4 regions of the Streptomyces sp. NPDC001890 genome follow, and region 3 is predicted to be linked to each of the others. Evidence: riboswitches for the same ligand, from Rfam matches in the RefSeq annotation. Region 3 holds a riboswitch; each other region holds the start of a gene.
What was found. Region 3 has a riboswitch for cyclic di-AMP ahead of ACFYY1_RS25755 (peptidoglycan DD-metalloendopeptidase family protein). Riboswitches for the same ligand answer to the same signal wherever they lie in the genome.
Positions count from the first base shown of each region.

Region 1 (3,346 bases), on a different contig from region 3:
GCGCTCTGACCATGCTGGTCACCGGTGTCGCACTGGTCGGGCTCAACGAGGCCGACGGCAACCACGTCAACAACATCAAGATCGGCGTCAAGATGCTGGTCCTGATCGTCATCCTCGCGCTCGTCTACATCAAGCGGGACGAGGAGAAGGTCGACAAGGGCGCCTTCGCGGCGGTGGGCGGGCTGACGCTCCTCAACATCTTCATCGCCACCCTCTGGGTCTGATCCCGCCGTACCGCACCGCGCCGCCCCGGGCACCGGGGCGGCGCGGCGTGCTCGGGCCCGCTACGCGGGCCGCACGCTGCCGTAGATCGGCATGTAGTAGATCGACTCCTCGCGCACGTTCGCCCCGGGCTTCGGCGCGTGGATCATCATCCCATCGCCCTTGTAGATGCCGACGTGGCTGATGTCGTCGTAGAAGAAGACGAGGTCCCCCGGCCGCAGGTCGGCCGTGGCGACCCGGGTGCCGATCTCGACCTGGTCCCACGTGGTGCGCGGGATGTCGACCCCCGCCGCCTTCCACGCGGCCTGGGTGAGCCCGGAGCAGTCGTACGACGACGGGCCCGTCGCGCCCCAGACGTACGGTTTGCCGATCTGGGCCCTGGCGAAGGCGAGGACCTGCTCCGCCTTGGTGGTGGCGCCGCTGTCCGAGCCGGTTCCGGATCCGGTGCCCGTCCCCGTACCGCTGCCGCTCCCCGCCTCCTTCGCCGCCTCCTCGGCCTTGCGGTCCGCCTCGGCCTTCGCGGCGGCCTGCTGCTTCGCCAGCTCCTGGGCCTTGCGCTCGGCCTCCGCCTCCTTCTTGCGCTCGATCTCCGCGAGCCGCGCCTTCTCCTCGGCGGTCAGCTTCGACAGCAGCGTGCGCGCCTCGCCCAGCTTCGTCTGGACGTCCTGCTTGCTGGTGCGCAGCGTGGCCTGCGTCGTCGTCAGCGTCTCCAGGCTCCGCACCGCCTCGGCGCGCTTCTTCGACGCCTTGGCCTGCTCCGCACGGAAGTCCGTGATCGCCTTCTGCTGCCGGCTGGTCATCCGGTCCATCAGCTGGCTCTGGTCGAAGTACGACTGCGGGTCGTCGGCCAGGAAGAACGTGGCGCTCGGCGCTATGGAACCGTTGCGGTACTGCGCGGCCGCGTAGGTGCCGAGCGTCCTGCGGGCCTCGTTCAGCTTGTCGGCGCGCTTGGCGACGTCGTCCAGCAGGGCGTCGACCTTGGCGTGCTGGGTGGCGGAGGCTTCCTTCGCCTGGTTGTACCGCTGGGTCGCGGTGCCCGCCTGCCGGTAGAGGTCGTCGACCTGCTTCTGGACGTCCTCGACGCTGGGCTTCGGGTCGGGCGCGGCCATCGCGCTCTGCGTGGAGAGCAGGGTCACGGACGCCAGGGCCGCCGTGGTGAGACCGACGGCCGGTGCGGTGGTGCGCACCCGGGTGCGCGGCTTGCGATGGGATGCCAAGGTCGGCATCTCCTTCCGTGGACCGCCTACCGGGTTAGCTGTCGGGTTCGGGCGGAACGGAAGGCTGCCCTACGGTCCGAGTGGGGGATAAGGACCGATTCACCCCGGTGCTGCGTATGGGTCCCCGGTTCCGAACTCCCGTGAGGCAGTCCGGATTCGGCGCAGGCGCCCGCTCGGCGTGGTTCGCCTCAAGGGGGTACGGGCCGCCCGGTCGAGCACGCTAGCCAACCCATGGTGCCGCTGGGAAGGTTGATGTTCGATATGCCCGATACATTTTCGTGACCTCGCCGCGACGGGCGGCGGAGGCCCGGAATTCCTCACGTGGAGTGGGTGGCCGATCCCGCTGTGTGTCCGCCGTGCTGTGTGCGGTTGGTCATGCGGCCTCCGGGTGTCGGTGGGGCGGCCTAGACTCGACAAGCGATGAGCAGCCTCTTTGACGACAGCTTCCTGGCCGGCCTCCAGCACTCGGAGGAAGAGCCCCCGCCGCCCCCCGAGGACTCCGCACCCGAAGCGGTGCCGGAGGACCTCTTCGCGGGCGTGTTCGACGGGCCCCCGCCGCCCAGGGACGCCTACTACCGCGACGGCGCGCACCGCCCCGTCATCGACTCGGCGGCGCTCCTCGACGGGCTGAACACCGAGCAGCGCGCCGCCGTCGTCCACGCGGGCTCCCCGCTGCTCATCGTCGCCGGGGCCGGCTCGGGCAAGACCCGGGTGCTGACCCACCGGATCGCCCACCTCCTCGCGGAGCGCGGGGTGCACCCCGGCCAGATCCTGGCGATCACCTTCACCAACAAGGCCGCCGGCGAGATGAAGGAGCGCGTCGAGCAGCTCGTCGGGCCGCGCGCCAACGCGATGTGGGTCATGACCTTCCACAGCGCGTGCGTACGCATCCTGCGCCGCGAGTCGAAGCGGCTCGGATTCACGTCGTCGTTCTCGATCTACGACGCCGCCGACTCCAAGCGGCTGATGGCCCTGGTCTGCCGCGATCTCGACCTGGACCCCAAGCGCTTCCCGCCGAAGTCGTTCACCGCCAAGGTCTCCAACCTGAAGAACGAGCTGATCGACGAGGAGACCTTCGCCGGCCAGGCCGCGGACGGCTTCGAGAAGACCCTCGCCCAGGCCTACGCGATGTACCAGTCCCGGCTGCGCGAGGCCAACGCGCTGGACTTCGACGACATCATCATGACGACGGTCCACCTGCTCCAGGCGTTCCCCGACGTCGCCGAGCACTACCGCCGCCGCTTCCGGCACGTCCTGGTCGACGAGTACCAGGACACCAACCACGCCCAGTACACCCTCGTACGCGAGCTGGTCGGCCCGGCGGGCGAGGGCGACGCCCCGGCCGAGCTGTGCGTCGTGGGTGACGCGGACCAGTCGATCTACGCCTTCCGCGGCGCGACCATCCGCAACATCCTCCAGTTCGAGGAGGACTACCCGAACGCGACGACGATCCTCCTGGAGCAGAACTACCGCTCCACGCAGACGATCCTGTCCGCCGCCAACGCGGTCATCGAGCGCAACGAGAGCCGCCGCCCCAAGAACCTCTGGACCAAGGCCGGCACGGGCGCCCGGATCACCGGCTACGTCGCCGACACCGAGCACGACGAGGCGCAGTTCGTCGCCGACGAGATCGACCGGCTCACCGACGCGGGCGACGCCAAGGCCGGTGACGTCGCGATCTTCTACCGTACGAACGCGCAGTCCCGCGTCTTCGAAGAGATTTTCATCCGCGTCGGCCTGCCCTACAAGGTCGTCGGCGGCGTGCGCTTCTACGAGCGCAAGGAGGTCCGGGACATCCTGGCCTACCTGCGCGTCCTCGCCAATCCGGAGGACACCGTCCCGCTGCGCCGCATCCTCAACGTGCCCAAGCGCGGCATCGGCGAGCGCGCCGAGGCCATGATCGACGC
Region 1 is NZ_JBIATE010000002.1:287,489-290,834, forward strand. It holds gene ACFYY1_RS07450 (hypothetical protein) at 1-224, shown strand, start outside; gene ACFYY1_RS07455 (NlpC/P60 family protein) at 285-1,439, opposite strand; cyclic di-AMP (ydaO/yuaA leader) riboswitch at 1,447-1,611, opposite strand; gene pcrA (DNA helicase PcrA) at 1,860-3,346, shown strand, end outside.
Region 1: linked by a shared signal. The riboswitch ahead of ACFYY1_RS07455 (NlpC/P60 family protein) and the one ahead of ACFYY1_RS25755 (peptidoglycan DD-metalloendopeptidase family protein) in region 3 are both predicted to bind cyclic di-AMP.

Region 2 (3,346 bases), on a different contig from region 3:
ACGCCGCGAAGCCTGCCCGCCGACTCCTGCGCCGCTCGCTTCCGGCGGCCCGCCAGGATCTTCGGGAGGCCGCCCTCGGCCTCCGCCTTCCGGCCGTTCTTCTGGCGCCGCGCCAGCTTCACCCGGGTCTCCTCCAGTTCACGCTTCTGGCGGCGCACATCGGCCTCCGCGGCCCGCAACATCCGTCCTGCGGCCTCCTGTTCGGCGGCCACGGCCTCCTCGTACGCCGACCAGCAGCCGCCGTACCAGTTCACCGAACCGGTGCGCAGCTCGGCGATGCGGTCGACGCGCTCCAGCAGTTCCCGGTCGTGGCTGACCACGACGAGCACGCCCGAGCGCCAGGAGTCGACGGCTTCGTAGAGGCTGCGGCGCGCGAACGCGTCGAGGTTGTTGGTGGGTTCGTCCAGGAGCAGGACGTCGGGGCGCTCCAGCAGCAGTGCGGCCAGCCGGAGCAGAACGGTCTCCCCTCCGGACAACTGCCCCACGGTGCGGTCCAGTTCGATGCCGCCGAGGCCGAGCGATCCCAGTGTCGCCAGGGCCCGTTCCTCGATGTCCCAGTCGTCGCCGATCGTCTCGAAGTGCTTGTCGTCGACGTCCCCGGTCTCGATGGCGCGCAGCGCGTCGCGCCGCTCGGCGATGCCCAGGGCCCGGTCCACCCGCAGTGTGGTGTCGAGGGTGATGTCCTGCGGGAGGTGGGCGAGGGTACCGCCGACGCTCACCGATCCCTGGGACGGGCGCAGTCGACCGGTGAACAGCCGCAGCAGGGTGGACTTGCCCGCGCCGTTGGTGCCGACGAGCCCGACGCGCCCCCGGCCGATGCTGAGCGAGAGCCCGTCGAAGACGGTGGTGCCGTCCGGCCACCGGAAGGCCAGGGCCGAGCAGGTGAGGGAGGCGTGGGGGGTGGTGGGTGTCGCCATGGTGTTCCTCGCATTCGCAAGCGCAGTGAAGGGGGGCTTCGTATGCGAGCACCACGCGGCGACCGGGCAGCGGAAGGAGGTGCGGCGGTCCTGAAGATCGAGGGACGGCTCCTGCACCGAGGTCGCATCCACGCGGGGTCACGGGCAGCGCGAAGCACTGCTACGGCGTGACGGGCGTACGGGCGAAGCCGTACGGCGTGATGTTCGCGAACCTCAGATGCGCAACGTCCACCTCGATCGGAGACAACAGGACATCAAAACTGTAACGGCCGGGCGGAGGTGTGGCAATGTCACCCGGCCTCGGCGATCGCGGGGCGAAATGCCCGCTTTTGTGAATTCGTGGCGCGAGTCACGTTCGGCCCGTGGGGAGCCGTGCCCCGTGAATGGGTTCCCGTTCCGCACAAGGGGAGTGGGGTGTGCGGTGTGAGGTGGATTACCGAAATTCCCGTTAATCGATCTTGTGGGTGAATTGCATTCGGAAATTGGGGTCTTGTCCCATTCGGCTTTCCTCGCCTACGGTCACCGTCAATCCGGACGGAACGCCGAATCCTGCCGCCGTCCGGCAATCCGACCACTCATGTACGGCAGGAGCGGGGGACCCAGGTAAGCCGCCGGTCCGGAACCCGGAACGGCTCGGGGTGAAGCCGCGCTCGTGTGCGGCCAGGCATCTCCAGCCTGAACCCGACAGCTCACCTCGCAGGCGACGGAGAGGAATCCACCATGTCCGCAACGGGTACGTACCGTCGTCGCAAGTCCACCCCGCTGACCCGCGGTTTCATAGCCGTGGGCACGGGCGCCGCCGCCCTCCTGCTGCCGCTGCTCGGTGCCCACACCGCCTCGGCGGCTCCGGTGCAGTCCGCCGCCGCACCGGCCGCGCAGTCCGCGACGTACACCAACGATCTGGACGGCTGGATCAAGGAGTCGCTGGCCGTCATGGCCGAGCACAACATCCCGGGCAGCTACGACAGCATCCACCGCAACATCATGCGCGAGTCGTCCGGCAACCCCCGGGCCATCAACAACTGGGACTCGAACGCCGCCGCCGGGACGCCGTCCAAGGGCCTCCTCCAGATCATCGATCCGACGTTCCGGGCCTACCACGTGCCCGGGACCTCGATGGACAGCTACGACCCGGTCGCCAACATCACGGCCGCGTGCAACTACGCGGCCGCCAGGTACGGCTCCATCGACAACGTCTTCGGGGCGTACTGACGCACGCGACACCACCGCCGCACGGCCGGGGCTCCGCCCCCGGGGTCAGCCCGGCCCCGGGGGCGTCCAGTCGGCGTGGCGGAGGACCGCGCGGACGGTGACACGGGACGGCGCGAGACGCATCGCCGTATTGCGCAGCGCGACGGCCACCGGGTGGGAGAGCTGCTGACCCATCCGGCCGGCCTGCCGCGCGGCCCGTGCGACCGACTGGCTGCGGGGCCGGCGCTCCGCGTCGTAGCGGCCGAGTGCCGACTCGACGGTCGCTGCGCCGGACAGTGCGGCGGCCAGTGTCGCCGCGTCCTCCAGCGCCTGGCAGGCCCCCTGGCCGAGGTTCGGGGTCATGGCGTGCGCGGCATCGCCGAGCAGGGCCACCCGGCCCGCCACGTAGGAGGGAAGCGGGACGACCAGCTCGTGGACGTCATGGTGCAGGACGGCCTCGGGCCGGGTCGCCGCCAGCAGGGCGGGAATGGGGTCGTGCCAGCCGTCGAACCGGCGGCGGACCTCCGCCAGCGGGTCCGGGTGGCGCACGCCGGCGGGCGCGTTGAGCACCGCGTGCCACTCGGCCCGGCCGTCGGCGAAGGCGATGTGACCGAACTCGGCCCCCGGTCCCCAGGTCAGCTCGAAGTCGGTACGAAGGTCGACCGGTGACTCCGTGATGGCGCGCAGCACCGTCGACCCGCTGTGCGCCGCACCGGGGTGCCCCGGGAAGAGCAGGCCGCGCAACCGGCTGCTGATCCCGTCTGCGGCCACGACCAGGTCCGCCTCCAGCCGGGTGTCACCGGCGGCCAGCCGCACCCGCGAGGCGTCGGAGCGGTCGACGGACGTCACCTCGGACCCGATGACCAGGGACTCGGGGGGCAGGGCGGCGCGCAGCAACCGGTGCAGCTCGGCCCGGGGGATGCCCATGATCGGGGTCCCCAGCTCACGTTCCAGTGCCGCACCGTCCATGCGCGCCAGCAGGCGGCCGTCCGGGGTGCGGGTGCCACCGGTGTACTGCGGCCGCGCGGCCGCGCGCACCGCCGCGCCGACACCGAGGGCGTCCAGCGCGCGCATGCCGTTGGCGTGCAGGGAGATGCCCGCGCCCGCGTCGTCGAGGGTGCGGGCGCGTTCGACGACCGTCACCTCCCAGCCGATGAGCCGCAGCCCGATCGCGGCGGCCAGCCCGCCGATGCCGCCGCCGACCACCACCGCGCCGTTGCCCATGCCGGGTCCCCTCT
Region 2 is NZ_JBIATE010000013.1:190,840-194,185, forward strand. It holds gene ACFYY1_RS27560 (ABC-F family ATP-binding cassette domain-containing protein) at 1-917, opposite strand, end outside; cyclic di-AMP (ydaO/yuaA leader) riboswitch at 1,448-1,633, shown strand; gene ACFYY1_RS27565 (transglycosylase SLT domain-containing protein) at 1,638-2,129, shown strand; gene ACFYY1_RS27570 (FAD-dependent monooxygenase) at 2,175-3,332, opposite strand.
Region 2: linked by a shared signal. The riboswitch ahead of ACFYY1_RS27565 (transglycosylase SLT domain-containing protein) and the one ahead of ACFYY1_RS25755 (peptidoglycan DD-metalloendopeptidase family protein) in region 3 are both predicted to bind cyclic di-AMP.

Region 3 (3,346 bases):
ACCAGGTCGGGTGCGAGCTCCTTGGCGCGCGGCACCTGCTCCTCGACGATCTGGTCGAGGAGGCGTCCGCGTACGGCGAGATTGGCATACCTGAAATTCCCGTGCGCGGAACCTTCCGTTCCCGTCGCCGCGTCGGGGTCCGGGAGCTGGTCCGCGAGAAGTACCGCGAACCGGTCCGCCCAGCCGACGAAGGTCCCGTCCGGGCCGGGGTCGCCGACTCCCTCGGTGAAGCTGTCGCCAATCGCCGCGTACGACCCGATGACGCCCTGTCGATTGTTGACGCCACGTTGGTTTTTTCTCGAATCGTCTGCCACAAACGCTTATCCTGCACCGCCGAATGTGACCTACGCGACCGTAATAAAGGGTTGACGGGTGGTGAGATAGACCACCCGGTCAGTTTTTGGTAAAGGGGGAATAAGCAGAAGAGGCGGTGCGCCGCCGCGCACCGCCTCTTCCGTGTTGCTCAGGTCATGCTCTGTCGCTCAGCTGCCAGGCCGTTCGGCTCAGACGTAGATGCCGTGCGAGGCCAGGAAGGCGATCGGGTCGATGTCCGAGCCGTACGCCGGGCCCGTGCGGACCTCGAAGTGCAGGTGCGGGCCGGTGGAGTTGCCGGTGGAACCGGAGAGGCCGATCTGCTGGCCCACGGTCACGGTCTGACCCGCCGAGACGGAGAGCGAGGACAGGTGGCCGTACTGCGAGTAGTGGCCGTCGGCGTGCTTGACGACGACCTGGTTGCCGTACGCGCCGCCCCAGCCGGCGGTGACGACGGTTCCGGAGGTGATGGTCTTGACGCTGGTACCGGCGGCGACGGGGAAGTCGATTCCGCTGTGGCTGCCGCTGGACCAGTTGGAGCCGGAGGCGCGGTAGTTGGTGGTGTGGTTGCCGGGGACCGGGTGGACGTAACCGGAGCCGGTGCTCTGGGTGGCGGCCGGGGCGGAGGCCGGGGCCTTGGACTCCGGGGCGGCGGTGGAGGGCTTGGCCGGGGCGGCCTTCTCGACGGTCACCGAGGGCGCCTTCGACGGGAGGGCCGAGGCGGTGCCGGCGCCGGTGGGCGCGGTGTGGCCGGCGGCCTTGGCGCCGAGGGTCAGCTTCATGCCCGGGAAGATCAGACCGGGGTTCTCGCCGACGACCTCGCGGTTGTCCTGGTACAGCTTCTGCCAGCCGCCCTTGATCTGGTGCTCGGCGGCGATCTTCGACAGGTAGTCGCCGGAGACGACGGAGTACGTCGTGGTGGCGGCCTGCTTCTGCGCGGCCGGGGCGGCGTGCGCGACGGCGGCCGACTGCGGCGCGGCGGCCGGGGCGGCCTGGGCGCCGGTGGCACCGAGCAGCGGCAGTGCGACGACGGCGCCGCCGGCGCTCACCGCGGCGACGCCACGGGCGATGGTGCTGATCTTCGGACGACGGTGCTTACCCGATATGGGCATGGCGTGTTTCCTCTCCGGCGCCTGCGAGGTGAGCTGTCGGGTTCGGGCTGGAGATGCCCGGCCGCGCTGAGCGCGACTTCACCCCGAGCCGGCCGGATTTCTCCGGTCGGCGGCTTACCTGGTTCCCCCGCTCCTGCCACGCGATGAGTGGATGTGAATTCCGGACGGCGGCAGGATTAGGCGGTCCGACCGGATTGACGGTGACCGTAAGCGAGTCGGGACGACGAGAACAAGCCACGGGTTCCACACCGGAATCCACGCCCGGGAATTCGGCGCGGAATTCCGGTCACACTCCGTGGATTAAGGATCTTGGCTTTCCGCGCGGCGCACGGAATACCCGACCCTCCCGTCGCCACACACCGTCACGGATATGATCCCGCTCACGAGGCGCCCCCCATGTCCCTTATAAGCAGGCCATGTTCAGGCAAATCCCATCATTACGGACATATGCCGCCCATCATCCCCGGCGGAGCCTCAGCACCCGGGCGTCGAGATCACCCCGGAGTCCGGTGTGCAGCCCCTGGTGCAGCAGTGCCGAACCGTGGTGCACCTCCCCCGTGTCCAGGCAGGTGTACGTCGCCGAGGCGTCGAGCCCGCGCAGCCGCAGGACCGGGGGCCGCTCCCCGTACCGCTGCGCCTCCAGCCACATCAGGACCACGGCGTCGTCCCCGTGGACGTACTGGACCGCGCTCAGCGAGCCGCGCGGCTCACGCAGCCGGTACAGCGCGCCCTGCTGCACGACCGGCCGGATCTCCTTGTAGAGGTCCACCCAGGTCCGCGCCTCCGCCAGCTCCGCCTCGCTCCACCGGGTAAGGTCCCCGCCGACCCCGAGCACACCGGCCATCGCGCTCACGAAACGGAAGCGCAGCGAGCTGACCCTGCCGTTGAGCTGGTCGTTCGGGCTGTCGGTGACCCAGGCGGCCATCACCCGGGCCGGGTGGAGGTGGCCGAAGCCCTCCTGGATGGCGAGACGGTCGAGCGGGTCGGTGTTGTCGGAGGTCCACACCTGGTCCGTACGGGACAGGATCCCCAGGTCGATCCGGCCCCCGCCGCCCGAGCAGGATTCGAAGGCGACCGCGGGATGCGCGGCCCTGAGCCGGTCGATCAGTGCGTACAGGGCGTCCACATGCTCGATCCAGAGCTTCTGCGGGTACTCCTCGCCCGGCCAGCCCGCGTCGGTGAAGCAGCGGTTGAAATCCCATTTCACATAGTCGACGGGAGTTTCGGTGAGCAGTGTGTCCAGCTGTTCCCAGAGATATGCCTGCACATCGGGGCGGGCCAGATTGAGCACCAGCTGGTTGCGGTACTCCGTCCGCGCCCGCCCGGGGAAGTGCTGCACCCAGTCGGGATGCGCGCGATGGAGATCGCTGTCGGCATTGACCATTTCCGGCTCGACCCAGATACCGAACTGCATGCCGAGCCCGTGCACTTCGTCGGCGAGCGGCTTCAGCCCGCCGGGAAAACGGTCCGGATTCGGCGTCCAGTCGCCGAGCCCGGCCCGGTCGCTGGTCCGCTGCCCGAACCACGCGTCGTCCACGACGAACAGCTCGACGCCCATCGCGGCGGCCCGCTCGGCGAGGGCCCGCTGCTGGTCCAGCGAGATGTCGAAGCCCGTCGCCTCCCAGGAGTTGTAGAGCACCGGCCGCAGGTTCTCCGCGTCCGGGATCACATGGGCCAGCTGCCAGGCGTGCCAGGCGCGGCTCGTCCCGCCGAACCCCTGCCCGCTCCACAGACCGGCGAAGACGGGCGTGGTGTACGACTCCCCCGGCGCCAGCCGCAGCAGTCCGGAGTCGTCGTAGCCGGCGCCTCCGGTGATCTGTACGAGCCCGTCGGGCAGCCGCTGCACACAGATCCGCCACGACCCGGACCAGCCGAGCGCGCAGCCGTACACCTCGCCGTTCTCCTCGGTCGCGGCGCCGTCG
Region 3 is NZ_JBIATE010000012.1:6,056-9,401, reverse strand. It holds gene ACFYY1_RS25760 (SGNH/GDSL hydrolase family protein) at 1-314, opposite strand, end outside; gene ACFYY1_RS25755 (peptidoglycan DD-metalloendopeptidase family protein) at 504-1,424, opposite strand; cyclic di-AMP (ydaO/yuaA leader) riboswitch at 1,428-1,584, opposite strand; gene ACFYY1_RS25750 (alpha-galactosidase) at 1,882-3,346, opposite strand, start outside.

Region 4 (3,346 bases), on a different contig from region 3:
TCCTGCTCGGTCAGGGTGAGGTCCGCGACGGCCAGCAGCGCGGGCAGCTGCTCGACCGTACGGGCCGAGGCGATCGGCGCGGCCACGGTCGGCCGGGAGGCGAGCCAGGCCAGCGCGACGGTCGCGATCTCCACACCGCGCTCCTGGGCGACCTTGTCCAGCGCTGCCAGGACCTTCTGCCCGCGCTCCGACTCCAGGTGCGCGCGGGCACCCTCCGCCCGCGCGCTCTCCACCGACGTGCCCGGACGGTACTTGCCGGTGAGGAATCCGGAGGCCAGGGCGAAGTACGGCACAGCGCCGAGCCCGGCGCGGGCCACCGTGTCCTGGAGCTCGCCCTCGTACGTGTCGCGGGAGACCAGGTTGTAGTGCGGCTGAAGGGCGACGTAACGGGCCAGCCCCTCGCGCTCCGAGAAGTCCAGGGACGCCTGGAGCCGCGCGGGGCCGATGTTGGAGGCGGCGATCTCGCGGACCTTGCCCTCCTTCACCAGCTGGTCCAGGGCGGTGATGATGTCCTCGACCGGCACGGTCTCGTCGTCGAAGTGCGTGTAATAGAGGTCGATGTACTCGGTGCCGAGCCGGCGCAGCGATTCCTCGGCCGCGGCCTTGATGTTGGCGGGCGCGAGCCCCTGGTACCGGGGGTGGGTACTGACCTTCGTGGCGACGACGATGTCGGAGCGGTTGCCGCGCGCGGCCAGCCACTTGCCGATGACGGTCTCGGACTCGCCGCCCTCGTTGCCCGGGACCCAGGCGGAGTACCCGTCGGCGGTGTCGATGAAGTTGCCGCCGGCCGCGGCGTACGCGTCCAGCACCGCGAACGACTGCGCCTCGTCGGCGGTCCAGCCGAAGACGTTGCCACCGAGAGCGAGCGGGAAGACCTGGAGGTCGGAAGGGCCCAGCTTACGAAGAGAAGTCATAAGTGGATCAACGGATTCCGGATGGCGCGCTATTCCGAATCACTCATGGCAGGCCGCCCACAAAAGACCGGCAGCCCTGACGTCGGGGGGTGAGCGTCAGGACTGCCGGGGTTCTCAGGGGTTGAGGCCCTTGCTGCGGAGCCAGGCCATCGGGTCGATGCCCGTGCCGTCGGCGGTGTGGACCTCCAGGTGGAGGTGGGGGCCCGTCACGTTGCCGGTCGCGCCGACCCGGCCGATGGTGTCACCGGTGGTGACCTTCTGGCCGACGCTGACGCCGATCGAGGACTGGTGGCAGTACCAGATCTCCGTACCGTCCTCCAGCTCCAGCACGGTGCGGTAGCCGTACGAGCCGGCCAGGCCCGCCGACTTGATCGTGCCGCCGTGGACGGCCTTGATCGGGGTGCCGGTCGGGGCGGCGAAGTCGAGGCCGGTGTGGTAGCCGGAGGACCACATCGAACCGGCCTGGCCGTAGGTCGAGGTGATCGTGTACGAGAAGGTCGGGATGGCGTAGCTGGCGGCGAGCTTGGCGAGCCGGGCGGCCTCCGCCTTCTTCCTGGCCTCCTCCTCCGCCTTCTTCTTCTCGGCGGCGGCCTTGGCCTGGGCCTCGTCCTGCTGCTTCTGGGCCTCGGCGGCCGCCTTCTCCGCGGCCCTCTTCTCCTCGGCCGCCTTGGCCTCGGCGTCGGCGGCGTCCTGCTGCTGCTCGGCCTGCTGGAGGATGCGGGCGCGGAGCGCCTCACCCGCGTCCGTCGTGCCCTGCTCCGCCTCGGCGGTGGTGATGCCGGCGGTGGTGAGCGGGGCGGCGGCGGCCGCGACCTCGGACTTGTCCGTCTCGGACTCGCCGGAGAACAGGGCGCCCACGCCGGGAAGGGACTTGGCGTCGGGGAGGTTGTCCGTGATGGCGTCGGGCATGGAGATGGAGACCGGCGGCTTGCTCTGCGCGGAGGCCATGCCACCCGCACCGACCGCCGCTATGACGCCGACACCCAGCACCGTGGAACTGCGGGCGAGCCCGTTGCGCTGCTTGGCGACGCGGTGCTTGCCGCGCACCGGGCGGACGGACTCCTCGGTGGGGTTCCACTCGTCCCAGCCACGGTCGGGCTCACTGGTGAACCCACCGGTGAAGTTGCCTTCGGGCCCGGTGCCGTAGTCGTGATCGAACCGGGACGGGGCCTCGGGGGCAGGCTTGTTGGACGCCACGGGGGCGCACTCCTTTCCTTCCTTCTCGCCTACCGGGTTAGCTGACGGGTTCGGAGCAGGAAGGTCTCCTACGGGCCCCTCTGCCTCTCACGAGACACAGGTGTCCGATTCACCCCATGTAGGTGGTTCCCCGGTTCCCTTGCGGAATTCGGCGCTCGCGCACGGCGCCGCCACTGATGACGGCTGGGACGACCGCGCTGCGTTATCGAACGTTAATAGACACCGGGGCCGTATTCCAAGCCGTTCCCACTGATCGTTCACTTCTTTGGCCTGGACTTTACGGGGCACAAGCGGGCGGAATCGGACGAGTTGACCGACCCTCAGCCACTACCCCGTTTCTGACGTTGCGTCAAACGTTATGCGGAGCGGTGCCTTTCAGTTACGCACGGTGGCATCACCCCATCACACCACCACCCCCGCCCACACCTCACGTCTCCTCACGTTTCCCGCACCCCCTCATTCCTCCGCCCACCCCTCACGTCTCCTCGGCACCGACGATCCGCACGGTCCTCCGCCGGTCCGGCTGCCCCTCGGCCGGGCGTGCGACCGCGAGCAACGCCATGTCGTCGGTCGTCTCGCCGCCCGTGTGCAGCCGCACGTCATCGGTCAGGGCGGACAGCAGCTCCTCGGGCCCCGGGAAGATCCGCCCGCGCAGCCGGGCCGCCGGATCGTAGAAGACCCCCTCGGCGTCCCGCGCCTCCGAGAGGCCGTCCGTGTAGAGGAGCAGAGTCGTCCCGGCCGGCAGCTCCCACTCGTCCGTGCACTCCGGCCACACCCCCAGCCCCATCCCGATCGGCAGCGCGGGCACGGAGGGCTTCAGCACCTCCAGCGCCCCGTCCGAATGCAGCAGGATCGGCTCGGGGTGCCCCCGGTTGACGATCCGCACCCGGGACAGCCCGTACGGGATCTCGGCCAGCACGGCGGTGATGAAGCCCTCCAGCACATCGAGCCCGCCCCGCCGCGCCTCCTCCCGCGCCAGCGCCCGCTCCAGCCGCCCCGCCACCCCCTCCAACGAGGATTCCTGCTCGGCCGCCTCGCGGAACGCCCCGATGACCACCGCCACCGTCTCGACGGCGTCGAGCCCCTTCCCCCGTACGTCACCGACCACCAGCCGCACCCCGTGCGGGGTGTCCGCCACGGCGAACAGGTCACCGCCGACGAACTCGTCCGCCTGAGCCGCCTCGTACCGCGCCGCGACATGCAGTCCGCCGATCCGGTCGGACGGCTTCGGCAGC
Region 4 is NZ_JBIATE010000028.1:55,685-59,030, reverse strand. It holds gene ACFYY1_RS36660 (aldo/keto reductase) at 1-914, opposite strand, end outside; gene ACFYY1_RS36655 (M23 family metallopeptidase) at 1,029-2,111, opposite strand; cyclic di-AMP (ydaO/yuaA leader) riboswitch at 2,123-2,275, opposite strand; gene ACFYY1_RS36650 (PP2C family protein-serine/threonine phosphatase) at 2,587-3,346, opposite strand, start outside.
Region 4: linked by a shared signal. The riboswitch ahead of ACFYY1_RS36655 (M23 family metallopeptidase) and the one ahead of ACFYY1_RS25755 (peptidoglycan DD-metalloendopeptidase family protein) in region 3 are both predicted to bind cyclic di-AMP.